DNA from 2 places in the Acidovorax sp. GW821-FHT10E04 genome. Region 2 is predicted to be linked to the other one. Evidence: riboswitches for the same ligand, from Rfam matches in the RefSeq annotation. Region 2 holds a riboswitch; the other holds the start of a gene.
The links. Region 2 has a riboswitch for thiamine pyrophosphate ahead of AC07OC_RS01155 (purine-cytosine permease family protein). Riboswitches for the same ligand answer to the same signal wherever they lie in the genome.
Positions count from the first base shown of each region.

Region 1: linked by a shared signal. The riboswitch ahead of thiC (phosphomethylpyrimidine synthase ThiC) and the one ahead of AC07OC_RS01155 (purine-cytosine permease family protein) in region 2 are both predicted to bind thiamine pyrophosphate.

Region 1 is NZ_JBWKMT010000010.1:27,744-42,439, forward strand. It holds gene gspK (type II secretion system minor pseudopilin GspK) at 1-433, shown strand, start outside; gene gspL (type II secretion system protein GspL) at 517-1,815, shown strand; gene AC07OC_RS25030 (type II secretion system protein M) at 1,812-2,360, shown strand; gene gspN (type II secretion system protein N) at 2,439-3,248, shown strand; gene gspD (type II secretion system secretin GspD) at 3,253-5,877, shown strand; gene AC07OC_RS25045 (GspE/PulE family protein) at 5,891-7,279, shown strand; gene AC07OC_RS25050 (methyl-accepting chemotaxis protein) at 7,406-9,064, opposite strand; gene thiC (phosphomethylpyrimidine synthase ThiC) at 9,243-11,123, opposite strand; TPP riboswitch at 11,265-11,388, opposite strand; gene AC07OC_RS25060 (hypothetical protein) at 11,433-11,609, opposite strand; gene lpxC (UDP-3-O-acyl-N-acetylglucosamine deacetylase) at 11,692-12,615, opposite strand; gene ftsZ (cell division protein FtsZ) at 13,020-14,261, opposite strand; gene ftsA (cell division protein FtsA) at 14,437-14,696, opposite strand, start outside.
Region 2 is NZ_JBWKMT010000001.1:253,407-268,102, reverse strand. It holds gene cysD (sulfate adenylyltransferase subunit CysD) at 1-653, shown strand, start outside; gene AC07OC_RS01180 (sulfate adenylyltransferase subunit 1) at 653-2,020, shown strand; gene fdxA (ferredoxin FdxA) at 2,134-2,463, shown strand; gene AC07OC_RS01170 (NAD(P)/FAD-dependent oxidoreductase) at 2,588-3,643, shown strand; gene AC07OC_RS01165 (nuclear transport factor 2 family protein) at 3,772-4,131, shown strand; gene AC07OC_RS01160 (helix-turn-helix domain-containing protein) at 4,144-5,025, shown strand; TPP riboswitch at 5,062-5,166, shown strand; gene AC07OC_RS01155 (purine-cytosine permease family protein) at 5,239-6,519, shown strand; gene thiD (bifunctional hydroxymethylpyrimidine kinase/phosphomethylpyrimidine kinase) at 6,588-7,436, opposite strand; gene AC07OC_RS01145 (FAD-dependent oxidoreductase) at 7,723-8,847, shown strand; gene thiS (sulfur carrier protein ThiS) at 8,844-9,041, shown strand; gene AC07OC_RS01135 (thiazole synthase) at 9,125-9,937, shown strand; gene thiE (thiamine phosphate synthase) at 9,930-10,832, shown strand; gene AC07OC_RS01125 (hypothetical protein) at 10,872-13,073, opposite strand; gene AC07OC_RS01120 (3-hydroxyacyl-CoA dehydrogenase) at 13,146-14,666, shown strand.

The sequences.
Region 1 (14,696 bases), on a different contig from region 2:
ACCCACCGTGTCCCAGCTGGGCTGGCTGGGCCTGGCGCCCGCCACCGTCGTCCGCCTGACCCCGCACGTGGCGTTGCTGCCCGTGCGCACCCCGGTCAACATCAACACCGCCGACATCGACGTGCTGCTGGCCGCCATCGACGGCCTGGACATGGCCAGCGCCCAGAAGATCCTGCAGGTCCGCGAGGCACGGCATTTCCGCACCCTGAGCGAAGTGCGCGACCTGCTGGGCGCGAACATCGACATCAATGAAGGCGCCCATGCGGTGGCCTCCTCCTACTTCGAGGTGCGGGGCCGCCTGCGCCTGGGCGATGCGATGGTGGACGAGCGGTCGCTGGTGCGCAAACAGGGTATCGAGGTGACCACGCTGTGGCGCGAACGCGGCGCTTTTGACCGCGAAAACACCGGGGCCGCGCCGCAGCCTCCGCGCTGAGACGCAACACATCCGCAACACATCCGCGGGTTGGGCCCTGCACTGTCAAGCCCGCCCCCTAAAATGGCCCGCAAAACCCGTCCATGAGCACCCTCATCCTTTTCCTGCCGCCCGCCCGCCCGGGCCCCGCCACCGAGTACAGCTACACGCTGACGGCGGACGGCCACACCGCCATCCGACATGCCAGCGCCCCGGCGGCGCTGCTGCCCGAGCCCACGCGCCCTGGCGGCGAGGTCGTGGCCGTGGTGCCCGCGCGAGCGCTGTCGTGGCAGAAGGTGCAACTGCCCCCCGGCCTGCCCCTGGGCGCCGGGCAGCAGACACCGCGCCTGCGGTCCGTTCTGGAGGGGCTGCTCGAAGACCGCGTGCTTGACGATGCCTCCCAGCTGCACTTCGCGATCCAGCCCGCGGCGCACCCCGGCGAACCCGTGTGGGTGGCCGTGTGCGACCGCGCCTGGCTGCGCGAGAACCTGCAGGCGCTGGAGGCCGCGGGCCGCCGCGTGGCGCGCGTGGTGCCCGAGTTCGCCCCCGGCCCGACCGCCAGCGGCCGCCCCGAACTGTGCGTGCTGGGCACGCCCGAGGACGCCTGCGTGGTCCTGACGGGCCAGGGCGCGGACCACGGCGTGGCCGTGCTGCCCCTGTCGAACATGGCCATGGCGCTGGCCCGCGCGGGCATGCCCGCCCAGGCGGCTTCCGGCGAGGACGGCGACGCTCCCGTCGTGCGCGCCGAGCCCGCCGTGGCGGCCCTCGCGGAACGCACCCTGGGCCAGCGCGCGGCGCTGCACACGGCCAGCCAGCGGGCGCTGGAAGCCGCGCGCGGCGACTGGGACCTGGCCCAGTTCGATCTGGCCAGCACGGGACGCACGCGCGCGCTGCGCAAGGCGGGCAGCGTGGCCAGCGCACTGCTGTACGCCCCCCAGTGGCGCGCGGCGCGGTGGGGTGCCGGGCTGCTTGCCGCGGCCCATCTGGTGGGACTCAACGCCTGGGCCTGGCAGGAGCGCCAGGCGCTGGCGGCCAAGCAGGCCGCGGTGCGCGCCACGCTGACCCAGACCTTCCCCAAGGTGCAGGTGGTGGTGGATGCCCCCGTGCAGATGGAGCGCGAGCTGGCGCAGTTGCGGCAGGCCGCCGGCAGCGTCTCGGCGCGCGACCTGGAGCCCCTGCTGGCCGCCGCGGGCACCGCCCTGCCCAGCGGCCGACAGCCCACCGGCATCGAATACACCCCCGGCGAGCTGCGCCTGCGCGGCGTGGCGCTGGCCCCCGACGAGGAACCCGCGCTCAGCGCCCGCCTGGAAGCCGCGGGCTACCGGGTGCGGCTGGAAGACGGCAGCCTGCTGATGAGCGCCGCCGAAGGCGGCCCACGGCCCCATGCGCAAGGTACCCCATGACACGCAACACCACCGCGCTGCGGGACCGCTGGCAGGCGCTGGCACCCCGCGAACAAACACTGGTCCTGGCCGCGGGCGGCCTGATCGCCCTCGCCCTGCTGTGGTGGGTGGCCGTGGCCCCCGCCCTGTCCACGCTGCGGACCGCGCCCGCCCGCCATGCCGCGCTCGACACGCAGCTTCAGCACATGCAGGGCCTGCAGGCCGAGGCCCAGCAGCTGCAATCCGCCCCGCGCACCAGCACCGGCGACGCGGTGGGCGCGCTGCGCACCGCCCTGACCCAGCGCCTGGGCAACACCGCCCAGCTCAATGTGGTGGGCGACCGCGCCACGGTGACGCTCAAGGGCGCGCCCGCCGACGCCCTGGGCCAGTGGCTGGCCCAGGCGCGCAGCAACGCACGGGCCACGCCGGTGGAGGCGCGGCTGGCCCGCAGCGCCCCGGCCGCCCCTCCCCCGGGCACCGCGGCACCCGCCGTCCTGGGCGCTCCGGCCTCGGCCATGCCACGCTGGGACGGCACGCTGGTCCTCGCCCTGCCAGCCCAGCGCTGACACGGCCCGCCAGACAGACCAGCCGACAGACAGACAGACAGACAGACAGACAGACAGACAGACAGATATTCCCTTACCGTGGCCACCAGCACCCGCACCCGCAAGCCTCCCGTCCGTGCCCCGCGCTCCGCCTGGGGCTGGGCGCTGGCGGGCGCCGTGGCCGGCGTGCTGCCCGCCGTGCTGGCCTTCGCGCCAGCGCACTGGCTGGCGCGGGGCCTGGCCCGCGCCACCAATGGCCAGGTGCAACTGCTGCAGGCGCGCGGCACGGTCTGGACCGGCTCGGCCCAGCTGGTGCTGACCGGCGGCGCGGCGAGCCAGGACCGTGCGGCCCTGCCTGGCAGGGTGGAGTGGCGGTTGCGCCCCGGCCTCGCCGGCCTGCGCGCCCAGCTGCATGCGAGCTGCTGCACGCCCGAGCCCCTGCAGCTGCACGCACAGGCCCGCTGGGCCGGCCCCCGGCTGACCCTGTCCGATGGCCAAAGCCAGTGGCCCGCCGCCATCCTGGCCGGGCTCGGGACTCCCTGGAACACCTTGCAGCCCCAAGGCCAGCTCACGCTGCAGACGCGCGGCCTGGCCTTCAGTTGGACCGCGGGCCGCATGGTGCTGGAGGGCCAGGCCCAGATGGATGCGCGGGCCATGTCCTCGCGCCTGTCCACCCTGCGGCCCATGGGCAGCTACCGGCTGCTGCTGGCGGGCGGCGAGGTGCCCGCGCTCACGCTCAGCACGCTCGACGGCCACCTGCAGCTCAGCGGCACCGGCCAGTGGGTGGGCCAGCGCCTGCGGTTTGCGGGCGAGGCCAGCGCCACCCCCGAGCGCGAGGCCGCCCTGTCCAATCTCCTGAACATCATCGGACGGCGCAGCGGCGCGCGCTCCATCATCACCGTGGGTTGAACCTATGACTTCCTTGTTTTCGCACCGCCCGGGTTTTGCTCTCAAAACAATAGCTTTCAGCGCTTTACTGACCTGCGCTGGCGGCCAGATCATTGCGCAGACCGCCATTGACACCAGCACCGGCAGCGTGCGCTCTGGCGAACCGGTCACGCTGAACTTCGCCAATGCCGAGATCGAGGCGGTGGCGCGCACCATGGCCACCATCACCGGCCGCAACGTGGTGGTCGATCCCCGCGTCAAGGGCCAGCTCAACCTGGTCACCGAACGGGCCGTGACACCCGCCGCCGCCTTCCAGCAGTTCCTGGCCGCGCTGCGCCTGCAGGGCTTCACGGTGGTGGAGGCCGCAGGCCTGTACAAGGTGGTGCCCGAGGCCGACGCCAAGCTGCAGGGCGGCAGCGTGAGCGTGGTGCAGGGCAACGCCGGCAGCGCGCCCGGGGGCGGGCAGATCGTCACGCAGATCTTCAAGCTCAACTTCGAGAACGCGGCCAACCTCGTGCCCGTGCTGCGCCCGCTGATCAGCCCCAACAACACCATCAACGTGAACCCTGGCAACAACTCGCTGGTGATCACCGACTACGCCGACAACCTGCAGCGCCTGGCGCGCATCGTGGCGGCCATGGATGTCTCCAACGCCAGCGACGTGGAGGTGATCCCGCTGCGCAACGCCGTCGCCACCGACCTCGCGCCGCTGGTGGCGCGCCTGATCGACGGCGGCAGCGGCGCCACCCCTGGCGCGCCAGGCGCACAGGGCCAGACCGACACCTCGTTCAAGACCACGCTGATCGCCGAGCCGCGCAGCAACGCGCTGATCCTGCGCGCGGCCAACCCGGCCCGCGTGGCCCAGGTGCGCGCGCTGGTGGCGCAGCTCGACCAGGCGCCCGCGCCCGGCAGCAGTGCGGCCACCGGCAACATCCACGTGGTTTACCTGAAGAATGCCGACGCCACCAAGCTGGCCACCACCCTGCGCGCCGCCATGGCGGCGATGGGCGGCAGCGGCAACACGGGCGGTGGCGGCGCGGGCGCAAGCGCCGCACCGGCGGCGCCCAGCGCAGGCGTGGGCGGTGGCAACAACAGCGGCAGCATGCTGTCCACGGGCAGCAGCCTGTCCGGGGGCGGCGGCAACTCCGGCCTGGGCTCTGGCAGCTCCAGCATGGGCACCAGCAGCACCAACAACAACCAGCCCTCCACCGGCGGCCAGATCCAGGCCGACCCGACAACCAACTCGCTCATCATCACGGCGCCCGAGCCGCTGTACCGCCAGCTGCGCACCGTCATCGACAAGCTCGACGGCCGCCGCGCGCAGGTGCTGGTGGAAAGTCTGATCGTGGAGGTGTCGGCCAACAAAGTGGCGCAGTTCGGCATCCAGTGGCAGGGCATCCTGGGCAAGCAGGGCGATGGCACCGTGGGTGTGATCGGCACCAACTCCGGCGCGGCCGGCGCCAACATCCTGGGGCTGACCGCCGCGCTGGCCTCGGGCAGTGCCAGCAGCATCGCCACCGCCGCGGGCGGCCTGGGCGGGGGCCTGAACCTGGCGCTCGCGCCGCGCATCAACGGCCAGTACTACCTGGGCGCGCTGGCCAACTTCCTGCAGAACAGCGGCGACGCCAACGTGTTGTCCACCCCCAACCTGATGACGCTGGACAACGAGGAGGCGCGCATCCTCATCGGCGACAACGTGCCCTTCGTCACGGGCTCGTATGCGAACACCGGCAACAGCGGCACCGTGAACCCGTTCAACACCGTGGAGCGCAAGGACGTGGGCCTGATGCTCAAGGTGCGCCCGCAGATCGGCGAGAACGGCACCGTGAAAATGGCGATCTACCAGGAGATCTCCAAGATCGACCGCTCCACCCTGTCCAACGCCACCGGCCCCACCACCAGCAAGCGTGCGGTCGAATCGAACGTGGTGGTGGACGACGGCAGCATCATCGTCATCGGCGGCCTGCTGGAGGACACCTACTCGCAGGGCGAAGACAAGGTGCCCGTGATGGGCGACCTGCCCGTGGTGGGCAACCTGTTCAAGAGCGAGAACCGCTCGCGCCGCAAGACCAACCTGATGATCTTCCTGCGCCCCATCGTGGTGCGCGACAACGCGACCAGCGACGCCCTGGTGGTGGACCGCTACGAAGCCATCCGGGCGCTGCAGCACGCCACCCAGCCCGCCCCTAGCCTGATGATGGGTACGGTATCGGGGGCCCCGGTGCTGCCCGCACTGCCCGTGGCACCCGAACGCACCGCCCCCGCCGCCATGCCGGCGCCCCTGCAGCAGCAACAGCAGCAGCAGCTGACCCCGGTGCCCGCGCCCCAGCCAGTCAACCCCGCCACGGCCCCACAAAGCAGCGCCCCGGCCCAGCCCGGCACCGCCGCCACGCCCATGGCCAAGGTGCCGGTGCCCCTGTACTACGTGAACGTCGGCGTGATGGGCCAGGACGCCCAATCCAGGAGCGCGATGGCCAAGCTGCGCGACTCCGCGCTGCCGCTGTCCCTGCAGGCGGTGGAAACCAACCGGGGCAAAGCCACCCGCGTGCGCGTAGGCCCGTTCGCCACGGAAGACGCCGCCCAGGCGGCTGCGGCCACGGTGCGCAGCCAGACGGCCTTGAACGCCACGGTGGCGGCCCAGGCGCTCTGAGGACCGAGCCCCCATGCGCCACCCCCTACCCTACGCCTTTGCCCGCACGGCCCAGCTGCTGCTGGAGGACGACGGCCACCAGCTGGTGCTGTGGCACGGCCCCAGCCCCGACGCGGGAGCGCTGTCCGAAGTGCTGCGCAAGCACCCTGTGCAGCAGCTGCTGCCGCTGGACGCCCCGGCCCTGGCCCAGCGCATCAGTGCCGTGTATTCGCACAGCGAATCGAGCGCCGCCACGGTGGTGAGCGAGGTCGAGAGCGACGCCGACCTCTCGCGCATGATGCAGGAACTGCCCGCCGTGGAAGATCTGCTGGAATCGGCTGGCGACGCGCCCATCATCCGCATGCTCAACGCCCTGCTCACGCAGGCCGCGCGCGACGGCGCGAGCGACATCCACATCGAGCCCTACGAGCGCCATTCCAGCGTGCGTTTTCGCGTGGACGGCACGCTGCGCGAGGTGGTGCAGCCCAACCGCGCGCTGCACGCCGCCCTGATCTCGCGCCTGAAGATCATGGCCGACCTGGACATCTCTGAGAAACGCCTGCCGCAGGACGGCCGCATCAGCCTGCGCCTGGGCACCCGCGCCATCGACGTGCGCGTGTCCACCCTGCCCAGCGCCCACGGCGAGCGCGCCGTGCTGCGTCTGCTGGACAAGAGCGAGAGCAAGCTGAGCCTGGAAGCCGTGGGCATGCAGGGCGACACCCTGCGCCGCTTTGAGGGCCTCATCAGCCAGCCACACGGCATCATCCTGGTGACGGGCCCCACGGGCTCGGGCAAGACCACCACGCTGTATGCGGCGCTGGGCCGGCTCGATGCCACGCGCAACAACATCATGACGGTGGAAGACCCCATCGAGTACGAGCTGCCCGGCGTGGGCCAGACCCAGGTCAACAGCAAGATCGAGCTGACCTTCGCCAAGGCCCTGCGCGCCATCCTGCGCCAGGACCCGGACATCATCATGATCGGCGAAATCCGCGACTTCGAGACCGCGCAGATCGCCATCCAGGCCTCGCTGACAGGCCATTTGGTGCTGGCCACGCTGCACACCAACGACGCGGCCAGCGCCGTGACGCGCCTGACCGACATGGGCGTGGAGCCGTTCCTGCTGTCGTCCTCGCTGCTGGGCGTGCTGGCCCAGCGCCTGGTGCGCAAATACTGCAGCCATTGCCATGGGGCAGGCTGCGAGCACTGCGGCCAGACGGGCTACACCGGCCGCACCGGCGTGTTCGAGCTGCTGGTGACCACGGACGCGATCCGCGCCCAGATCCACAACCAGGCCTCCGAGGCCGACATCCGCACCGCCGCGCTGGCCGATGGCATGGCGCTGATGCGGGAGGATGGCGAGCGGCTCATCGCGGCGGGCATCACCAGCCGCGAGGAAGTGCTGCGCGTGACGCGGGACTGATCCCACGGGCCGGCGGCCGCGCCACAGGCCCTCTCGGTGGCGGTGCGCCACCGGGATCATTTTGCTACTTTTTTAATAGCAATCCGCGTTTAACAAGCAAGCGCTAGAGGCCCAAAACGCTTGGGATCAGCGGATCTGCAGCGCGGGGCGCCGGCCCGCCGGTGAAACGGCGGGCGCGGGCGAGGCCAGCGGCGCCGATGAAGGCGAGGAGGGCAGCTCCGAGCCCCCCCCTTGCAGCTTGAACTGGCGGACCGCGCTGGTCAGCTGCACCGCCTGTTCGCGCAGCGATTCCGAGGCTGCGGTGGACTGCTCCACCAGGGCCGCGTTCTGCTGCGTCATCTGGTCGAGCTGCGAGACGGCCTGGCTGATCTGGCCGATGTTGTCGCTCTGCTCGGCCGACGAAGCGGTGATCTCGCCAATGATGTCGGACACGCGGCGCACGCTGCTCACGATCTCGGTCATGGTCTGGCCGGCCTGGCTCACGAGGCGCGAGCCGTCCTCGACCCGCTCCACCGAGGAGCTGATGAGGCCCTTGATCTCCTTGGCCGCCTCCGCGCTGCGCTGCGCGAGGCTGCGCACCTCGCTCGCCACCACGGCAAAGCCGCGGCCCTGTTCGCCCGCGCGCGCGGCCTCGACCGCGGCATTGAGCGCCAGGATGTTCGTCTGGAAGGCGATGGAGTCGATCACACCCGTGATGTCGGCGATCTTGCGCGAGCTGGTGGTGATCTGGTCCATGGTGGTCACCACCTGCGACACCACGGTGCCGCCGCGCGCGGCCACCTCGGCGGCCGTGGAGGCGAAGTCGCTGGCCTGGCGCGAGGACTGCGCGCTTTGCTGCACGGTGCTGGTCAGCATCTCCATGGACGAAGCGGTTTCCTCCAGATTGGCCGCCGTCTGCTCGGTGCGGTGGCTCAGGTCGTGGTTGCCGCTGGCGATCTCGGAGCTGGCGGTGGAGATGTTGCCCGCCGTGTCCTGCACCTGGCGCACCAGGCCGCGCAGCGCATCCTGCATGCGCCCCATGGCGGCCACCAGCTGGCCCACCTCATCCTGGTTCATGGCCTCCACATCGCGCGACAGGTCGCCGCTGGCGATGCGGTCGGCCAGCTCCTGCGCCTGGCGCAGCGATCCGGTGATGGAGCGCACGCTGAAGAACGTGAGCGGGATCAGCACGGCCAGCCCCAGCAGCAGGCCGATGCCGATGAAGGCCGACATGGTGGAGGTGCGCGACTCCACGCCCGCGCGGGCCTCGTCCATCTGCGCGCGGGCCGTGGTGGCCAGGCTGGAGAACAGCTTGTCGGTGGCCTCCATGTGGACCTTGAGCCGGTCGGCATAGGCGCCGCCGCCGGCACCATCGAGCTGCGCGCCCTCGATCTTCTCGAAGATGGGGGAAATGCCGGTTTCGTACTGCTTGATCTCGGCCAGCGACTTGTCGATGGACTCGACGAAGGCCGCATCGCCCGACTGCACCTGGCGCACGTCGGCCAGGCTCTTGCGCAGCGCGGCCAGTGTCTTGGCCCAGGTCTCGCGCAGCGCGGAGACCTCGACCGAGTTGTTGAAGTTGATGATGATGTCTTTTTCGGTACGGCGCAGGTCGCCCAGCGTGGTGCGCAGCTCCGACATGTCGGTGAGGGTCTGTACGCGCTGCGAGAACAGCACCTGCAGCGTGCCGCGCGTGCGGTCCAGCGCCACGTAGCCCATGGCGCCGATGACAACAAGCAGGATCAGGGAAAAGACGGTTCCGAAGTAAAGGCGCGTGCGGATGGAGAAGCGGCCCAGAGCATTCATGGCTCTTCCTTACAATTTTTAACAGACAATCCAGCATAGCAAATTTGGTGCCACGCCCTCCCCCCGGTCTTCTGAACCGAGTGTGGCCGGACTATATGCCGGGCTGCCGCCCCCGCCGCACAGGGTAAGCACCGCCCCGGGGCCCTTTGCAGGGAATCCCCGGGGTCAGTAGGCGGGCTTATGCCACCGGTGTCACGGGAATGTAGAACTGCCCGCCGCGCTGCTGGAATTCCGCCGCCTTGGTCTGCATGCCCTGGGCCAGCGCCTCGGCCTCCGCCACGCCCTTCTGGGCGGCAAATTCGCGCACTTCCTGCGTGATCTTCATGGAGCAAAACTTGGGGCCGCACATGGAGCAGAAGTGCGCCACCTTGGCGCTGTCCTTGGGCAGCGTTTCGTCGTGGTATTCCTTGGCCGTGTCGGGGTCCAGGCCCAGGTTGAACTGGTCCTGCCAGCGGAAGTCGAAACGCGCCTGGGAAAGCGCGTCGTCGCGCGCGCGGGCCCCCGGGTGGCCCTTGGCCACGTCGGCCGCGTGCGCGGCGATCTTGTACGCGATGATGCCCTGCTTGACGTCGTCGCGGTCGGGCAGGCCCAGGTGCTCCTTGGGCGTCACGTAGCACAGCATGGCGGTGCCCATCCAGCCGATCATGGCCGCGCCGATGGCCGATGCGATGTGGTCGTAGCCCGGTGCGATGTCGATGGTCAGCGGGCCCAGGGTGTAGAACGGCGCCTCGTGGCAGGTCTTGAGCTGCTCGGTCATGTTGGCCTGGATCATGTGCATGGGCACGTGGCCGGGGCCTTCGATCATGGTCTGCACGTCGTGCTTCCAGGCCACCTGGGTCAGCTCGCCCAGCGTGTGCAGCTCGGCGAACTGCGCCTCGTCATTGGCGTCCGATGCGCAGCCGGGGCGCAGGCCGTCGCCCAGGCTGAACGACACGTCGTACGCCTTCATGATGTCGCAGATGTCCTCGAAGTGCTCGTACAGGAAGCTCTCGCGGTGGTGCGCCATGCACCACTTGGCCATGATGGAGCCGCCGCGCGAGACGATGCCCGTGCGCCGCTGCGCGGTGAGGTGGATATAGGCCAGGCGCACGCCGGCGTGGATGGTGAAGTAGTCCACGCCCTGCTCGGCCTGTTCGATCAGCGTGTCGCGGAAGATCGCCCAGGTCAGGTCCTCGGCCACACCGCCCACCTTCTCCAGCGCCTGGTAGATCGGCACGGTGCCAATCGGCACGGGCGAGTTGCGCACGATCCAGTCGCGCGTGGTGTGGATGTTCTTGCCGGTCGAGAGGTCCATCACGTTGTCGGCACCCCAGCGGATCGCCCACACGAGCTTCTCGACCTCTTCCTCGATGCTCGACGTGACGGCCGAGTTGCCGATGTTGGCGTTGATCTTGACCTTGAAGTTGCGCCCGATGGCCATGGGCTCCACCTCGGGGTGGTTGATGTTGGCGGGAATGATGGCGCGGCCCCGGGCCACTTCGTCGCGCACGAATTCGGGGGTGATGATCTTGGGGATGCTCGCGCCCATGGGGTTGCCCATCAGGCGCTTCTCACGGCCAGCGTCGGCCATGTACTGCTCCATCCACTCGCGCTTGCCGTTCTCGCGGATGGCCACGTATTCCATCTCGGGCGTGACGATGCCCTTCTTCGCATAGTGCATCTGCGTGACGTTGGCACCCGCCTTGGCGCGCAAGGGCTTGCGCTGCAGGGCCGCGGCCTCGGCGCGCAGTTGGGCCAGACGGGTGGCGTCTTCGCTTTTCTGGCCATCGTCCAGCGCCACGGGCGCGCGGCCTTCGTAGTGCTCCACGTCGCCACGGCCGGTGATCCAGCCGCCGCGCACTCCCGCCAGGCCCTTGCGCACATCGATCGCAGCCTCGGGGTCGGTATACGGGCCGGAGGTGTCGTACACGCTGACCAGTTCGCCGTTGGTCAGCGCAATGTCGCGCACGGGCACGCGCAGATCGGTGTGCAGGTGGCCGGGGAGGTAGGCCTTGCGTGAGGCAGGAAAGGGTTCGCGCGTGCGTGCGAGCAACTCGGCGAACTTCTCGGGGGTGGCCAGCTTGGCGTGGGGGTCGGGGGCGTTCATGGGCAGGTCTCCTGGTTCCGGTGGCGGTGGGTGCTGCTCCGGAATGGACCTGTGCGCCCCTCGGGTGCGGCTGCACCTGAGGCATGGCGTGCCAGCAGGGACTGCGGGCACGGAGACAAGGAGGTCGGCTCTTCTTCCGCCGGTATGAACCGGATCAAGTTCGTCGGGTTCGCAAGGCCTGCCGAATTTCTTCAGCCACCTCGCATCTCAGCGCTTACGCACACCCCGGAGCAGGCGCGAGTATAGGCCAGAGAGAAAAAACCGCGCCGCGGAGCCTCTCGGTCAGGCGAGGCGCCCGATGAGGACCACCGCAAAGAAGAAGACGGCCGCGATCACCGTCCACTTGAGGATGACGAGCCCCAGGCGCTTGTAGCGCGCCTGCCCCGTGCCGGCATAGAAGGCAAACGACACGGCCGCCGCCAGGAGCAGCAGCATGGCCAGCCAGCGAAAGATCAGCATGTCAGGGACTCCCGGCGCCGTGAAAACGGGCGCGGCACTGGCAGGAGGCTCCGGGCTGCGGCCCGGGAATGGTGCTTCATGCTCACCAGGCGCGCGCCGGCTGGGCAAACCCGCCGGGCGCCTGGCGCTCGTCCTCGAACGTGACGACCTCCCAGGCATCGCGCTGGGCCAGCAGCTCGCGCAGCAGCAGGTTGTTCATGGCGTGGCCCGAGCGGAAGGCGCTGTAGGCCGCGAGCAGGGGCTTGCCGATCAGGTACAGGTCGCCCATCGCGTCCAGGATCTTGTGCTTGACGAACTCGTCGTCGTAGCGCAGCCCGTCGCTGTTGAGCACCTTGTAGTCGTCCATCACGATGGCGTTGTCGAGGCCGCCGCCCAGCGCCAGGCCGTTGGAGCGCATCATCTCCACATCGCGCGTGAAGCCGAAGGTGCGCGCGCGGGCGATGTCGCGGCTGTAGTTGCCTTGCCCCATGTCGAACTCCACGCGCTGGCCCGTGGAATCCACGGCGGGGTGGTCGAAGTCGATCTCGAAACTGAGCTTGTAGCCGTGGTAGGGCGCAAGCCGAGCCCACTTGGCCGCGGCGCCCTCGCCTTCGCGCACTTCCACCGGGCGGGTGACGCGGATGAATCGCTTGGGGGCGTTCTGCAGCTCGATGCCCGCGCTTTGCAGCAGGAACACGAACGATGCCGAAGAGCCATCCAGGATGGGCACCTCTTCGGCGGTGATGTCCACATAGAGGTTGTCGATGCCCAGCCCCGCGCAGGCCGACATGAGGTGCTCCACGGTGTGTACCTTGGCATTGCCCACGGCGATGGTGGACGCCAGGCGGGTGTCGGTCACGGCCTCCGCCCGGATGGGGATGTCCACCGGCTGCGGCAGGTCCACCCTGCGGAACACGATCCCGGTGTCCGGCTGCGCAGGCCGCAGGGTCAGCTCGACCCGCTGGCCACTGTGCAGGCCCACGCCCACGGCGCGGGTGATCGTCTTGAGGGTGCGTTGCTGGAGCATCCGGGGATTTTAGTGGGGGGACCCCGCAAAAACCATCCGCCGCTTCCTATGACCCTGATAGAAAACGGAGAGTCGCAGGGGCGGCTTACAAGCTGCCGGAGACGCGTGGGTAGCGCCCCGCAGCGACTGCATACGCGCCACGCGCCACCAGACGACGGTGACTGCGCAGCTGAGGAGCATACGAGCCAAATAGGAAGCGCGGTGGTGGAAACCGTCACGGCCCAATGCCAGAGACACCGCGCAAGGGCCGCCCCACCGCGCATGTCGAGAAACCCCTTGCCAGAGTCAAGGGGCGCTCGGTCTGTCCCAGCCCGCGCAGGCGGGCTGGGAGCCGCAGACCTCGCCCCCTCCCGCGCAGCGAGAGAGGGGGTGAAGCGGCGTAGCCGCTCAGGGGGAGTACCGAATCAATCCGCCTGCTTGCGCAGGAAGGCCGGAATCTCCAGGTCGTCCATGCCGCCCGAGGACAGCGCGTCCACGCGCGCCGCGGCCTGGGTGCGGTTGGTACGCCACACGCTGGGCACCGACATGCTGCCGTAGTCGGCCTGCGCGCTGCCGGCATGGCCGCCCTGCACGCCCATGGCCGAGCCCAGGGCCCCCGTGCCCGCGATGGGCATCTGGTAGGCCACGTTGTCCGTGCCGGTGCGCAGGCCGCCCTGCACCACCGAAATCGGCTGGCGGCGCGCGTTGGGGCGCGACAGGCCGGTGGCCACCACGGTCACGCGGATCTCGTCGCCCAGGCTGTCGTCATAGGCAGCGCCGTAGATCACGTGCGCGTCGGGCGAGGCGTAGGCATTGATGGTGCTCATGGCCAGGCGCGATTCGGACAGCTTCAGGCTGCCCTTGGCGGCCGTCACCAGCACCAGCACGCCCTTGGCGCCCGACAGGTCGATGCCTTCCAGCAGCGGGCAGGCCACGGCCTGTTCGGCGGCGATGCGGGCGCGGTCCGGGCCGCTGGCGGTGGCCGTGCCCATCATGGCCTTGCCGGGCTCGCCCATCACGGTGCGCACGTCTTCGAAGTCGACGTTCACGTGGCCGTATTCATTGATGATTTCGGCAATGCCGCCCACGGCGTTCTTGAGCACGTCGTTGGCATGGGCGAAGGCTTCGTCCTGGGTGATGTCATCGCCCAGCACTTCCAGCAGCTTCTCGTTGAGCACCACGATCAGCGAATCCACGTTGGCTTCGAGCTCGGCCAGGCCGTTGTCGGCGTTGGTCATGCGGCGGCCGCCTTCCCAGTCGAAGGGCTTGGTGACCACGCCCACGGTCAGGATGCCCATTTCCTTGGCCACGCGGGCGATCACGGGTGCGGCGCCCGTGCCCGTGCCGCCGCCCATGCCGGCCGTGATGAACAGCATGTGCGCGCCGTCGATGGCCAGGCGGATGTCGTCCACCGCGGCCTCGGCGGCTTCACGGCCCTTGTCGGGCTTGCTGCCGGCGCCCAGGCCGCTGCCGCCCAGCTGGATGTGGCGATGGGCCGAGCTGCGGGTCAATGCCTGCGCGTCGGTGTTGGCGCAGACAAACTCCACGCCCTGCACGCTGCGGGCAATCATGTGCTCGACGGCGTTGCTGCCGCCGCCGCCCACGCCGATCACCTTGATCTGGGTGCCCTGGTTGAATTCTTCGGCTTCGATCATTTCGATGGTCATGTTGGAGCTCCTGTTTCTTTCACTGAATTCGTTTGCAATCTCGTGTGCAACTGCCAATGGGTTGTTCGGTATGTCATCGTGCGCAGCGGGGATGGCGGTCCGGTACATCGTCGCCATCGCCCACGCGGTATTCGGTGCGGACTGCCTCTCGCCAGCCAAAGAGGAAATTTCATGGTCAGAAATTCCCCACGATGAAGTCCTTGAAACGGCCAAACGCCGTCTTCATGGAACCGCTTTTCTGTGCCACCTTGAAGCCGCGCAGCCGCGCCAGGCGCGCCTCTTCCAGTAGGCCCATGACGGTAGCAGCCCGGGGCTGTGCCACCATGTCAGACAAGGCGCTGGAATACTTCGGAATGCCGCGCCGCACGGGCTTCAGGAAGATGTCCTCGCCCAGCTCGATCATCCCGGGCATGACCGAGCTGCCGCCCGTGAGCA
Region 2 (14,696 bases):
CCGAACTCATCGTGCGCAGCGTCGAGGACTCGATGGCGCGCGGCACCGTGCGCCTGGCCCACCCCGGCGAATCGCGCAACGTGCACCAGTCGGTCACGCTGCTCGAAGCGATCGAGGAATTCCGCTTCGACGCGCTCATCGGCGGCGCCCGCCGCGACGAGGAAAAGGCCCGCGCCAAGGAGCGCATCTTCTCGCACCGCGACAGCTTCGGCCAGTGGCAGCCCAAGGCCCAGCGCCCCGAGCTGTGGACCCTGTTCAACACCCGCCTGCAGCCCGGCGAACACTTCCGCGTGTTCCCCATCAGCAACTGGACCGAACTCGACGTGTGGCAGTACATCGACCGCGAGAGCATCGCGCTGCCCAGCATCTACTACACGCACAAGCGACAGGTGGTGGACCGCAAGGGCCTCCTGATGCCGGTGACCGAGCTGACCCCGCCGCGCGAGGGCGAGACGGTGCAGACGCGCGACGTGCGTTTTCGCACGGTGGGCGACATCACCTGCACCGCACCGGTGGAGAGCACGGCGGCCACGGCCGCCGACATCGTGATCGAGACCCTGGCCGCCGACGTGAGCGAGCGCGGCGCGACGCGCATGGATGACAAGACCAGCGACGCCTCGATGGAAAAGCGCAAGAAAGACGGGTACTTCTGATGACCACTATGAATTCGATAGCTACTAGCGCTTATGCATCAAGCGCTGGCGGCCAAAATGACCACATTTCCGCCCTGAAGTTCATCACCTGCGGCTCGGTGGACGATGGCAAGAGCACATTGATCGGCCGCCTGCTGGTGGACAGCAAGGCCGTGCTGCAGGACCACCTTGCCGGCGTACAGCGCCAGGGCGAAACCGACCTGGCCCTGCTCACCGACGGCCTCAGCGCGGAGCGCGAGCAAGGCATCACCATCGACGTGGCCTACCGCTACTTCGCCACCGAAGAGCGCAAGTTCATCATCGGCGACGCGCCCGGCCACGAGCAGTACACCCGCAACATGGTCACGGCCGCCAGCAGCGCCGACGCGGCCGTGGTGCTGGTCGATGCCACCAAGCTCGACTGGAAGAACGCCGACCTCGCCCTGCTGCCGCAAACCCGCCGCCACAGCCTGCTGGCCCACCTGCTGCGCGTGCATTCGCTGGTGTTCGCCGTGAACAAGCTCGACGCGGTGGAAGACCCAGCGCTCGCCTGGAAGCACATCCAGGGCGCGCTGGCGGCGTTTGCCCAGGCCGCCGGCATCGCCGTGCGTGCGACGGTGCCCGTGTCGGCGCTCAAGGGCTGGAACGTGGTGGACGCCCACGCGGGCTGGTGCGGCTACGAGGGCCCCACGCTGCTGCAGGTGCTCGAAGCCCTGCCCAACACGCCCCCCGACACGGCGCTGCCCCTGGCCTTCCCGGTGCAGTGGGTCGAGAAGTTCTCGTCCTCGTCCGACACATCCCAAGGCCGCCGCGTGTTCTGGGGCCGTGTGGCCTCGGGCAATGTCACCCCCGGCACGCCGGTGCAGATCTTCCCCAGCGGCCAGCTGGCCACCGTGGCCCAGGTGCTGGACCATGCCCGCCGCCCCACCGACGTGCCCGCTGGCACCAGCGCCGGTTTCATCCTCGACCGCGAGGTGGACGTCTCGCGCGGCGACTGGATTCTGGCCGCGCCCGCGGCCACCACCGCCCCCGCCGAGGACGACTTCGACACGCCGGCCAGCGTGCCCGCATGGCCCGCCAGCCGCGAGCTGCGCACCACCGTGGCCTGGATGGATGACGAACCCCTGGTCGCCGGCCGCGTGTACTGGGCGCTGCACGGCCACCGCTGGGTCAAGGCCAAGGTCAAGGCCGTGGTGCACAAGCTCAACATCCACACGCTGGCCGAGGAAGCCGCCACGCAGCTCGACCCCAACGCCATCGGCCATGTGGACCTGCTGCTGCAGGAGGCGATTCCCGCCGCAGCCTTCGGCAAGGCCCGGGTGCTCGGATCGCTGATCCTGGTGGACACCGCGAGCCACAAAACCGCTGGCGCCGTGCTGGTCAACTGATCCAGATCAGCGCCACCCCCCAAGTCACCCCATCCGGGGAAGGGGCCCTGTAACCAAAGGTCGGTGAAAGCTTCTAAAATTGAGGGTTTTCACCGACCCACACAACCTTTGTCATGACCCACGTCGTCTCCGAAAACTGCATCAAGTGCAAGTACACCGATTGTGTGGACGTGTGCCCCGTGGACTGCTTCCGCGAAGGCCCGAACATGCTCGTCATCGATCCCGACGAGTGCATCGACTGCGCCGTCTGCATCCCTGAGTGCCCGGCCAACGCCATCTTTGCCGAAGAAGACCTGCCGGCCGACCAGATCGCCTTCATCAAGCTCAATGCCGACCTGGCCTTCGCCGACGGCTGGAAGAGCATCACCAAGCGCAAGCCCGCGCTGCCCGACGCCGACGAGTGGAACGGCAAGCCGGGCAAGGTCAACGAACTGGTCAAGTGACCCCCCTGAGTCGCTTCGCGCCATCCCTCAAGGGGGACGCCACCAGTGGCCTGGCAAAGCCAGTTCCACGGTGGCACAGGTCTTTGGCAGCGCCAGTTTCGGGCGCTGCGCGCGTGGCTTGAGCATGATTCAAGAAACCGACGCCGTCGTCATCGGTGCGGGTCCCGTGGGCCTGTTCCAGGTCTTCCAGCTGGGCCTGCAAGGCATCACCGCCCACCTGATCGACGCCCTGCCCCATGCGGGTGGCCAGTGCGTCGAGCTGTACGGCGACAAACCCATCTACGACATCCCGGGCATCCCGGTGTGCACCGGGCGCGAGCTGGCCGGTTTGCTGCTTCAGCAGATTGCGCCGTTCAAGACCCAGTGGCACCTGGGCACGCTGGTCTCCGCACTCACCGTGCAGGCCGATGGGCGCCTGCTGGTCGAAACCTCGCAAGGTGCGCAGCTGCTGGCCGGCAGCGTGTTCATTGCCGCAGGCGTGGGCGCCTTTGTGCCGCGCACGCTCAAGGTGGACGGCATCGAGCGCTTTGTGGGCACCCAGGTCCACTACCAGAACCTGCCCTCCACGGCCCACGTGGCCGGGCGCCATGTGGTCGTGCACGGCGGCGACGAGCCCGCCGTGGCCCGCGCCGTGGAACTGGCCGAACAAGGCCAGGCCGCCCGCGTCAGCCTGCTGCACCGCCGCGATGTGTTCCAGGCCCCGGATGCCCTGTTGCAGCGCCTGCAGCAACTGCGCGATGCGGGCCGCATCCACGTCGAGGCTGCACAGATCACCGGCATTGAAACCGCTGGCGACCAGCTGACCGCCTTGCAGGTGGTGGACGCCGATGGCAGCACCCGCGCCCTGGCGCTGGACCTGCTGGTTGCCGTGCTGGGCATTTCGCCCCGCCTCGGGCCCATTGCCGACTGGGGCCTGGCCATGGACCGCAAACAGCTGCTGGTGGACACTGAGGCCTTCCGCACCAGCGTGCCCGGCGTCTACGCCGTGGGCGACATCAACACCTACCCCGGCAAGCGCAAGCTGATCCTGTGCGGTTTTCATGAAGCGACGCTCGCAGCCTTTGGCGCGGCCGAGGCGCTCAAGGGCGGCAAGGTGGCGCTGCAATACACCACCACGAGCCCACGGCTGCACCAGCTGCTGGGTGTGGCGCCGGCCTCTGCGCCTGCCGCCAGCACGTAGTCCAGGCGGATCAGGGCACCACCATGCCGTGCCCGAACGGCGCGCCCACAAATAAGCACAAAATGTCCAAAAGGCGCGCAAGCGCCCGGCACGATGGCGTCTCCCGTCAACACCATCAGGAGCACACCATGAGCCAACAACCCCTTCAATCCATCTGGGACACCTACACCGCGTCGTGGAAGACCGACTCGGCCGCGGATCGCACAGCCCTTTTTGCCCAGTCCCTCGACCCCGCCTGCACCTACAACGACCCACTGGCCACCGCCCAGGGCTGGGACCAATTGACGGCCTACATGGACAACTTTCACAGTCAGGTCCCCGGCGGGCATTTCGTGACCCACTATTTCGCCAGCCACAACCAGCAGAGCATCGCCAAATGGAACATGGTGGATGGCAGCGGACAGGTGATCGGGGAAGGCGTGAGCTACGGCCGGTACAACGATCAGAACCGGCTCGTGGCCATGACCGGTTTCTTTGAAACCCCGTGAACGGACGCCAACGTGCTTTATCTGCGGCAAATCCAGGAGGGCATCGATTTCATCGAGGCCCATCTCGAATCCGACATCCAGCTTTCCGAGGTGGCGCGGGCCGCGGGGATGAGCCAGTGGCACTTCCAGCGGATCTTCAAGGCGCTGACCAACGAAACCCTGAAGACCTACATCCGCTCGCGCCGGTTCTCGCGGGCGCTGGAGCAGTTGACCAGCACGCGGCTGAGCGTGCTCGACATTGCGCTGGCGTCCGGGTACGAGACGCAGGAAAGCTTCACGCGCGCGTTCCGGGATTGCTTTCGGCTCACGCCGTCGCAGTACCGCAAGATGGGCAACCGCTCGCTGTTCGTGCGCAAGATCCGGTTTGACGAAAGCTACCTCGCGCACATTCACCACAACATCTCCCTGGCACCCGACATAAAGGAGCAGCCCGCCATGCAGCTGGTCGGGCTGCCCACGGACTACTACGGCATCGATTCCGAAAAGAACAACCTGGGCCAGAAGCTGCCGCCCCTGTGGGCGAAATTCCTGCCCCGGCTGGGAGAGATTGCGAACACCGTGCCCGGGGTCTGCTATGGCGTCGTGGCACCGGCGGGGCCCCACACGGAAGCGCTGCGCTACCTGGCCTGCATCGAGGTGAAGGGCCCCGGCGCCTTGCCATCGGGCATGGTGGCCATGGAAATCCCCGCATCGACCTATGCGCGCTTCACCCACCGGGGCCCTGCGCAGAATGTCGATGCGACGGTGAACTACATCTACTCGAGCTGGCTGCTGTCGGCGGGCCCATCGCACACCCTGGGGCCGGATCTGGAAATCTACGGTGCCCAGTACCACCCGACGTCCGGCGACTCGGTGATGCACTACGCGATCCCCATCGCCCACCCCGCGCCCTGAGCGCCCCACTACAATGGCCCCGCGTTCCTTCTGGAACGCCCACGCTAGGGGTGTCGGGACCGGGCCACCGGAACCGACTGAGAGAGTCCCTTTGAACCTGATTGAGATCATCCTCGCGCAGGGAAGCACGTCCGCCTCGGCACAGCCCAGAATGAAATGACTTTGGGGCGCGCTGGCGGGCCGCCCCTGCTCTGTACTGCCACGGAGCCTGCCATGTCCTCATCCCCCGCCGCGCCCGCCACCAACGAAGCGCTGGCCCCCGTCTCCCCCGACCGCCGCGTCTTCCAGTGGCACGACCACGCCTCGCTCTGGTTCAGCCTGGGCGTGGGCCTGCTGGTCATGCAGGTGGGCGCCTACCTGATGCCCGCGCTGGGCACGCAAGAGGCGCTGATCGCCATCGTCTGCGGCTCCATCGTGGGCGCGGGCCTGCTGGGCTGGGTGGCCAAGCTGGGCTGCGACAGCGGCCTGGCCAGCGCCGGGCTGATGCATGCCGTCTACGGCCGCACGTTCGCCAGCCTGCCGATCATCCTGAACATCGTGCAGCTGGTCGGCTGGGGCACGTTCGAGCTGGTGGTGATGCGCGACGCCACGGTGGCCATCGGCCAGCAGTCCGGCACCATGGCCGGCGCGCATTGGCCCGTGCTGGCCACGCTGCTGTGGGGCGGCGTGGTGATGCTGCTCATCAGCGGATCGATGGTGCAGCTGGTGCGCAAGGTGATCGCGCGCGTGGCGCTGCCGCTGGTGGTGCTGTCGCTGCTGTGGCTGTCGTGGCAGTTCCTGTCGCTGGCGCAGGCCCAGGGTTTTGAAGCGCTGTGGACGCGCAAGGGCGAAGGCGGCATGGGCGTGCTGCCCGCGCTGGACCTGGTGATCGCCATGCCCATCTCGTGGCTGCCGCTGGTGGCCGACTATGCGCGCCACGGCAAGAACGGCGGCTCCGCATTGCGCGGCACGTGGCTCGGCTATGCGCTGGCCAACATGTGGTGCTACACGCTCGGTGTGCTGGTGGCGCTGACGCTGCCCAGCAAGGATCTGGTGCAGGCCCTGTTGCTGGCCCAGGGCGGGCTGATCGCGCTGTCGCTGATCCTGATCGACGAGGTGGACAACGCCTATGGCGACACGTATTCGGGCGCGGTGTCGGCCCACAGCCTGCTGCCACGCTGGGGCGTGCGCAAGTGGGGCCTGGCCATGGCTGTGGTGTGTACCGGCCTCGCGCTGGTGCTGCCCATGCACAGCCTGGAGCCATTTTTGCTGCTGCTCAGCTCGGTGTTCGTGCCGCTGTTTGGCGTGATCCTGGGGCGGCTGGCCTTTGGCGCCAACGCACCCGCGCTGCTCGCTGCGGCACGCCGGGTGAATGCGGCCCCGGTGGCGATCTGGCTGGTGGGGATTGCCGTCTACCACCTGGCCCCGCAGGTGGTGCCGGGCGCGGGCTCGGCGCTGCCGGCGTTGGCGTTCAGTTTTGTGCTGGCCTGGGCCACACGGCCACGGGTGCGTTGAACCGCTATTGAATTGTGAGCATATAGCGCTTACTGGATAAGCGCCAGAGGCCAAAAACAATCAAACCTTTAAAGCACCAGCTGCGCCACGGGCGCATGGCCGTGGTTGAGCGGGCCATGGCCACGGCCGGTGGTCACATCGGCCCCTGCCGCGATGGCGCCCAGAATGTAGGCGCGCGCGCGCTCCACCGCCTGCTGCAAGGGCAGGCCCCGCGCCAGGTGTGCCGCGATGGCCGATGACAGGGTGCAGCCCGTGCCATGCCCGTTGTGCGTGGCAATGCGTGCGGACTCCAGCCGCTGCCGCACGCCGCCGCGTGTGGCCAGGACATCCACCACCCAGTCTCCGGGCAGGTGGCCGCCCTTGAGCAGCGCCGCCGGGGCGCCCAGGGCCAGCAGCCCGTCCACCGCAGCTGCCAGCGCATCCACGCCCTCGATCGTGCGCCCCAGCAGCCAGCCGGCCTCGTCCAGGTTGGGGGTGATCACCTCGGCCAGCGGAAACAGCTCCTGCACCAGCACGTTCACGGTTTCCGCGGCGATGAGCCGGTCGCCGCTGGTGGCCACCATCACCGGGTCGAGCACCACGTGCGGCAGCTGGTAGGTGCGGATGGCATCGGCCACCACGCGCACCACTTCGGGCGAATGCAGCATGCCGATCTTGACCGCGTCCACGCCGATGTCCTGCACCACGGCGTCGATCTGGGCCTTGAGCATCTCGGGCGGAATGCCGTGGATGCCCGTGACGCCGCAGGTGTTCTGGGCCGTGATGGCGGTGATGGCCGTCATGCCGTAGCAGCCCAGGGCGCTGAAGGTCTTGAGGTCGGCCTGGATGCCCGCCCCGCCGCCGCTGTCGGAACCGGCGATGGAAAGCACGCGCACATAGCGGCGTGCTGCGGAGGTCGGGGGAATCAATGAAGTCATGGCAAAAATTATGGCCTATGCGTTAGCGCAAAAAGAGCTGCCGCGGGTTGTGCTGTAATTGATTTTTCCGGACGAAACAGGGGTGTCCCGCGGCCGAGAACTGAACAGGTTCTTGGGTGCGCGACTGAGAAATACCCTGGGGCACCACAGAACACTGCGCACCGCGCGGCGCGTACTGGCCCCGCTACCCGATCCAGGTCATGCTGGCGTGGGGAGTTTCCAAGAGCGGCCCTGCCCCCGTTTTGTCCATGGTTGCCAGCCAACACACAGACAGACAGACGGACTTATGCCACTTCAACCCTCTTCTTTTGCCATTCTGGGCGCGGGCCTCATGGGCCGATTGCTGGCGGTGGAGCTGGCCCGCCAGGGGCACCGTGTGGACATCTATGACGCGGGCAGCCCGGCCGCCGAGCATTCGGCCGCGACCGTGGCCGCCGCCATGCTGGCGCCGCTGGCCGAATCGGCCATCACCGAGCCCGGCGTGGTGCGCATGGGCCACCATGCCCTCACCCGCTGGCCGCAGCTGCTGGCGGCGCTGGCCGAGCCCGTGTTCTTCCAGCAGGCCGGCACGCTCATCGTGTGGCACCGGCAGGACGCGGCCGAAGCCCAGCGGCTCACGCGCCAGCTGGAGGCCAACCAGCACACGGTGCCCGAGCTGCCCGCCCTGCAAAAGCTCGACGGCGCCGCGCTGGCCCAGGCAGAGCCCACGCTGGCACAGCGCTTTGCGCAGGGCCTGTACCTGCCCGGTGAAGGCCAGCTCGACAACCGGCAGCTGCTGGCTGCCCTGGTGGTGGAAATGCAGCGGCTGTCCGTGCGCGCGCACTGGCACGCGCCCCGGTCGCCCGAGGCCTTTGCGCCCGGCGCCCCCGGCCAGCCCGACTGGGTGCTGGACTGCCGCGGCCTCGGTGCCAGGGCCCAATGGCCCGCGTTGCGGGGTGTGCGGGGCGAGGTGGTGCGCATCCACGCACCGGATGTCACGCTGCAGCGCCCCACGCGGCTGGTGCACCCGCGCTACCCGATCTACATCGCGCCCAAACAAGACCATCTGTTCGTGATCGGCGCGACCGAGATCGAATCGGACGACGTCTCGCCCGCCAGCGTGCGATCGACGCTGGAACTGCTCTCCGCCGCCTACGCCGTGCACCCCGGCTTCGCGGAAGGCCGCATCCTGGAGCTGGCCACGCAGTGCCGCCCCACGCTGCCCGACAACCTGCCCGCCATCCGCCAGCCGCGCCGGGGCGTGCTGGAGATCAATGGCCTGTACCGCCACGGCTTCATGATCGCGCCGGCGATGCTGGATGTGACGCTGGAAGTGCTGAACGCGGGACAATCGCAGCTTTCGCAACGTTTTGACCTCGCGCTGGACCTGAAACCCGCCTCCCAGTCCAGCGCGGCCGCTGCCTTCGCATGAACATCTCCATCAACCAGATCCCGCATGAACTGCCCGAAGGGGCCACCGTGGCCGATGCCGTGGCCGCCATCGCGGCACGCCCTCCGTTTGCGGTGGCCGTGAACACCCACTTTGTGCCCAACACCCGCTACGCCGCGCAGGCCCTGCAGCCCGGCGACCGCGTGGAAATCATCTCGCCCGTGACGGGGGGCTGACCCCCGACCTTCTTTCTTGAGACAAATTGGCCCTTGGCGCTTTCCCACAAGGCGCGAGCAGCTATTAAAAAGATAGTAAATACATGACCACCTCGACGCCCCAAGACCCCCTGGTGCTGTACGGCCAGCAGTTCGCCAGCCGCCTGCTGCTGGGCACCTCGCGCTACCCATCCCCTGCGGTGCTCGAAGCCGCCGTGCTGCGCGCGCAGCCCGCCATGGTCACCGCGTCATTGCGCCGCCAGGGCAGCAACCCGGCCGAAAGCGGCAGCAGCTTCTGGGAGCTGCTGCGCAAGCTCAACGTGCCCGTGCTGCCCAACACCGCCGGCTGCCACAGCGCGCAAGAGGCCATCACCACCGCGCAGATGGCGCGCGAGGTGTTCAACACACCGTGGATCAAGCTGGAGCTGATCGGCGACGACTACACGCTGCAGCCCGACACGCTGAACCTGGTGGGCGTGGCGGAACACCTCATCAAGGAAGGTTTTCAGGTGCTGCCGTACTGCACGGAAGACCTGGTGCTGTGCCAGCGGCTCGTCGATGTGGGCTGCCAGGCCGTCATGCCCTGGGCAGCGCCCATCGGCACCGGGCGTGGCCCCGTGAACCCCTATGCACTGCAGACGCTGCGCGAGCGCCTCGACGTGCCCATGCTCGTGGATGCGGGCCTGGGCCTGCCGTCGCATGCCTGCCAGGTGATGGAATGGGGCTATGACGGCGTGCTGCTGAACACCGCCGTGGCCCTGGCGCAGGACCCGGTGGCCATGGCGGGCGCGTTCGCCGACGCCGTGAATGCCGGGCGTGCCGCGCGCAAGGCCGGTGCCATGGCGGCGCAAGAGGCCGCCCAGCCCAGCACCCCCGTGCTCGGCACCCCCTTCTGGCACCATGAACAACATGCGTGACGACACCAGCGCCATGGTGCAGGCCCTTCTTGCGCACCACGCCCCCACCTTCGCGGGCTTTGGCGCCGAGCCTGTCCCGGAGCCCACGCGGCAGGAACCCGCCTACCTGGCAGCCCTGCAGGCCTGCAGCACGCTGGGCTTCATTGCCCACGACGCGGAATGCCTGGCCCAGGCCTGGCTGGCGCAGAGCCTGCGCACGGGCGCCTTCCAGCCAGCCCAGTGGCCCGACGAGCCACAGGACTTTGGCCTGGTGCCCCGGCCGCGCGCCGATGCGTTCGCCCCTTGCCCGGAAAGGCTGGGCCTGTACGCCGTGCTGCCGGATGCCGGCTGGGTGGGCCGCATGGCCCGCGCGGGCGTGCCCACGGTGCAACTGCGCTTCAAATCCGCTGACGAGCACGCGATTGCGCAGGAGGTCCACGCCGCCGTGCAGGCGGTCGAGGGCACGGGCGCCCTGCTGTTCATCAATGACCATTGGCGCGTGGCCATCCAGGCGGGCGCCTACGGCATCCACCTGGGCCAGGAAGACCTGGATGCACTGGCCCCCGACGAGCTTCGGGCGCTGCGCGCTTCGGGCCTGCGCCTGGGGGTCAGCACCCATGGCTACGCGGAAATGGTGCGCGCAGATGCCGTGGGGCCCAGCTACATTGCCATGGGTGCCGTGTTTCCCACCACCCTCAAGAAGATGGCCACCGCGCCACAGGGCGTGGGCCGGCTGGGTGCCTATGCGCGCCTGCTGCGCCACTACCCCCAGGTGGCCATTGGCGGCATCGGGGCGGAGCAGTTTGCCCAGGTGCGCGCCACGGGCGTGGGGTCCATCGCCGTCGTGCGGGCCATCGTCAATGCCTCCGACCCCGAAGCCGCGGCCGCGCAGCTCATGCGCGGGATGGTGGAGTAAGGCCAGGCCCGCGGGGGCCGGAGGGCGCGCCGCCGCGGCCTAGCTGCGGTCGGCCTTCTTCTGCTCCAGCTCCAGCCGCAGCTCCACCAGGTCGTTGTCCATGCCGAAGCCCACCGCCTGGCCCGAGGACGGTGGCGCGGTCGCGGGCACGGGCGGCAAATCGCTGAGCGTCAGGTGGGGCGGCTCCGAGAGATCGAGGTCCAGCGGCGCACCCCGGGTGTCAGCGTCGGGCATGGAAGGCGCGATGGCCGCCAGTTCCTGCGGCGGCCATCCTGTGGCCGAAGGCATTTCGCCCAGATCGAACTCCAGGCTCGCGGACAGCGAATCCAGCGGCAGGCCGCCCCCCGCTGTGCTTGCCGGCGCCACGGGCGGCGCTGCCAGCACCTGCGCGTCGACACGCGGCTCGGCCAGTGGCGTGGTGCGCTTGCGGGGCGCAGGCGCGCCCCGGGCGCTTGCCGGGGTGGTCTGCGCGATGGCCAGCAGCAGCAGCAGGTCGTCGTAGGCCGCCAGATCAAACGGCTCCACCGACACCGCGCCGTCCTGCCGGAACAGCAATTTCTCCAGCAGCCCGAGCACGGACGGAGAGGTCCATTCGGCCTCGATCTCCGCCAGCGCATCGGTGTAGTGATAGAGCATGCGGCCGGTGCGGTGGAAGCCGGTAAATTCGGGCACCTGCGCATTGAACGAGCGCATGAACTGGGCGCGCAGTTGCGAGAACTCCTCCACCCGGCTCAGCGTGTGATAAAGCCGCAGAAGCTCCAGATACGCCAGGGGCGAGGTATCGCCCCGCTCGGCGATGTGCTTCTTGAGCACCTCGATGGCCTGCTGGTGCTCCCCCACCGAAATGAAGAACTCGGCCTGCTGCTGAATGTCGAAGAGCTCTTCGGGGCTGACGATGTGCAGCACGGGCTGGGGCGGCGCTGCAGCGGGGCGCGGGCTGGCCGGCAGCGGCGCGGGCGCACTCGGCACGGGGGCGGTGGCCACGAAGGCGGGCCCGGGCGCCGCGGTTGCGGTGGAAGCCACTGCCGCCGCTTCGGAAGCCGGGGACTCGCCGGACGACAGCCAGGCATCGCCCGGATGGGGCGCAAGGCCCAGGGCGGCTTCGTGCGCGGCCATTGCATCGCGCCCGCCCAGCGCCGCCACGGAATCGCGCCACGCGCGCACCGCCTTGTCGGAGGCGCTGCGCAAGCGCGTCCATGTCCACGCCGCGAGCAGCAATGCCAGCAACAGCAAGCCGCCCAGCACATACACCACCGTGGCCGGGAATCTGTCGTTCTCGGCCAGTTCCAGCTGCTGCTGCAACTGCGCCGCGCTAGCCCGGTCGCGGGCCGCCTGCGCACGCAGCGTGGCCACATCGTTCTCCAGCGCCTTGAGCCGGCCGCTGTCCTGGCGGGCATCATCCGGCTGGGCATTCAGCGCCTTCCACACGGCGGCGGCCTCGGTGCGCTGCGCGGAGGCTTGCTCCGAAGGAAGGGCCAGCAGCCCGGGCGATGAACGCAATGCCACCGGCCGGTCCACCCAGATATCGAGCGGCTCGACCACGAGCCGGGCCTGGTCCGCAGGCCTTGCCACCTGCGCCGTGCCCTTGGCCGGGGGCAACGCGGCGCTGGCCGGGGGCCGTGCCGTGCCGCGCGCTGGCTGCCGTGCGGGCGCACTGCGGGAAACGGGCTCCGCCGCGCCGGCAGGAGGCGGTGCCGTGGCGGGCCGGATCGCGGAAGGCGATGGTGCAGAAGGTGCCGCCGCGGGTGCTGCCGGCCTGGCCGCTCGCTGGCCCGCCGCGCCCGGGGACGCACCGGGGGCCTCCGTGCCACCTTCGGGGAAAGAAGGCAGCCGCGCGACATCGATCGGCGCCGCCGACCGGGCCATCGTGACGGGAAGTTCCGCAAGAAAAGTGTAGGTGCGCGTGACCTTGCCCGTGCATCCCGCCGACAAGGTGACCAGCAACACAGGCTCATCCACCGCGATGGCCGCCTGCACCCGCACGGCCGGTGAACGCCCGCGCATGTCGGGCAGGGGCACGACACGCACCCTGGCATCGCCAACCGGCGTATCCCCCGCCTTCAGCTGCGCCGTCACACAGGAAGAGGCCACGTCCGTGCCTGGATCGGGCTGCACATCGAACGACAGATCCACCGGTGCACCCAACACCACCGTGCCTCTGCTGCCTCCCAGCGAAAGTGCCGAGGCGCCCGCAGCAACCACCCACAGACCGGTCCCAAAAATGGTGTTACGGATTTTCACAATAAATTCTGTTTTTGGCGCAGCCCATTCTTGCACATAAGTCCCACGCAACGCCACAGCCATAATGGCGCTATGAAAATTCAGTTTCCCAACATCGCAATCGTGGGCACCGGCGCCATGGGTCGGGGCATTGCACAGATCGCCGCGCAGGCCGGCAGCCAGGTTTTTCTGCTCGACGCAACCCCAGGCGCCGCCCAGGCCGCCCAGGCGGCGCTCCAAGACCAATGGAGCAAGCTGGTCGCCAAAGGGCGCATTGATGCCGATCAAGCCACGGCCCTCGCTGCGCGGCTGCACCCGGTGCAGGCAGTGGCCGATCTGGCCGCGTGTGACCTGGTGATCGAAGCCATCGTCGAGCGGCTGGATGTGAAGCAGAAGCTGTTTGCCGAACTGGAGTCCGTGGTGCGCAGCGATGCCGTGCTGGCCACCAACACCTCGTCCCTGTCCGTGACCGCGATTGGGGCGGCGCTCCAGCGCCCGCAGCGGCTGGCGGGTTTTCACTTCTTCAATCCGGTGCCGTTGATGAAGGTTGTCGAGGTCATCGCGGGCCTCAAGACCGACCCCGCGATTTGCACCGCCCTGGCGGCCTATGCCAAAGAGATGGGCCACACCCCCGTTCAGGCGCAGGACACCCCGGGTTTCATCGTGAACCACGCGGGGCGCGGCTTCGGCACGGAGGCCCTGCGCATCGTGGGCGAAGGCGTGGCCGACTTCGCCACCATCGACCGCATCCTGCGCGATCAGGTGGGTTTCAAGCTCGGCCCGTTCGAGCTGATGGACCTCACCGCGCTGGACGTGTCGCACCCGGTGATGGAATCCATCTACCGCCAGTACTACGACGAGCCGCGTTTTCGCCCCAGCGTGATCACCGCGCAGCGCCTGGCCGGCGGCGTGGTGGGCAAGAAGGTGGGAGAAGGTTTTTACCGCTACGTGGAGGGCGTGGCGCAAATCCCCGCAGAGGCACCGCCCCCGGTGGTGACCGACCTTCCCCCGGTATGGGTGTCGCCCCGCGCGGCACGGCGCGCCGAGCTGTACCAGCTGCTGAAGGACCTGGGCGCCACCATCGAAACCGGCCCATCGCCCTCGCCCCAGGCCATCACGCTCGTCGCGCCGCTGGGCTTTGACGTGACCACCGTCGCCGTGGTCGAGCGCCTGGACCCGGCCCGCACCATCGGCATCGACATGCTGATCGACGATGCCGCCACCAGGCGCCGCGTGCTGGCGACCAACCCGGCCACGCGCGTGGACATCCGCAACGCGGCGCATGCGCTGTTCGCCCGCGACGGCAAGGCGGTGAGCGTGATCCGCGACAGCGGCGGCTTCGTCACGCAGCGCGTGGTGGCCACCATCGTGAACATCGCCAGCGACATCTGCCAGCAAGGCATCTGCTCTCCCAAGGACCTAGAAACCGCCGTCACGCTGGGCCTGGGCTATCCGCTGGGGCCTTTGGCCATGGGCGACCGCTGGGGTCCCACCAACATCCTGGAAGTGCTGTTCAACATGCAGACCGTCTATGGCGACACCCGCTACCGCCCCAGCCCCTGGCTGCGCCGGCGCGGCGCGATCGGCCTGAGCCTCACGCATGTGGAGGAATGAATGAATGAAGACTCCTTGCGGGGCGCGGCG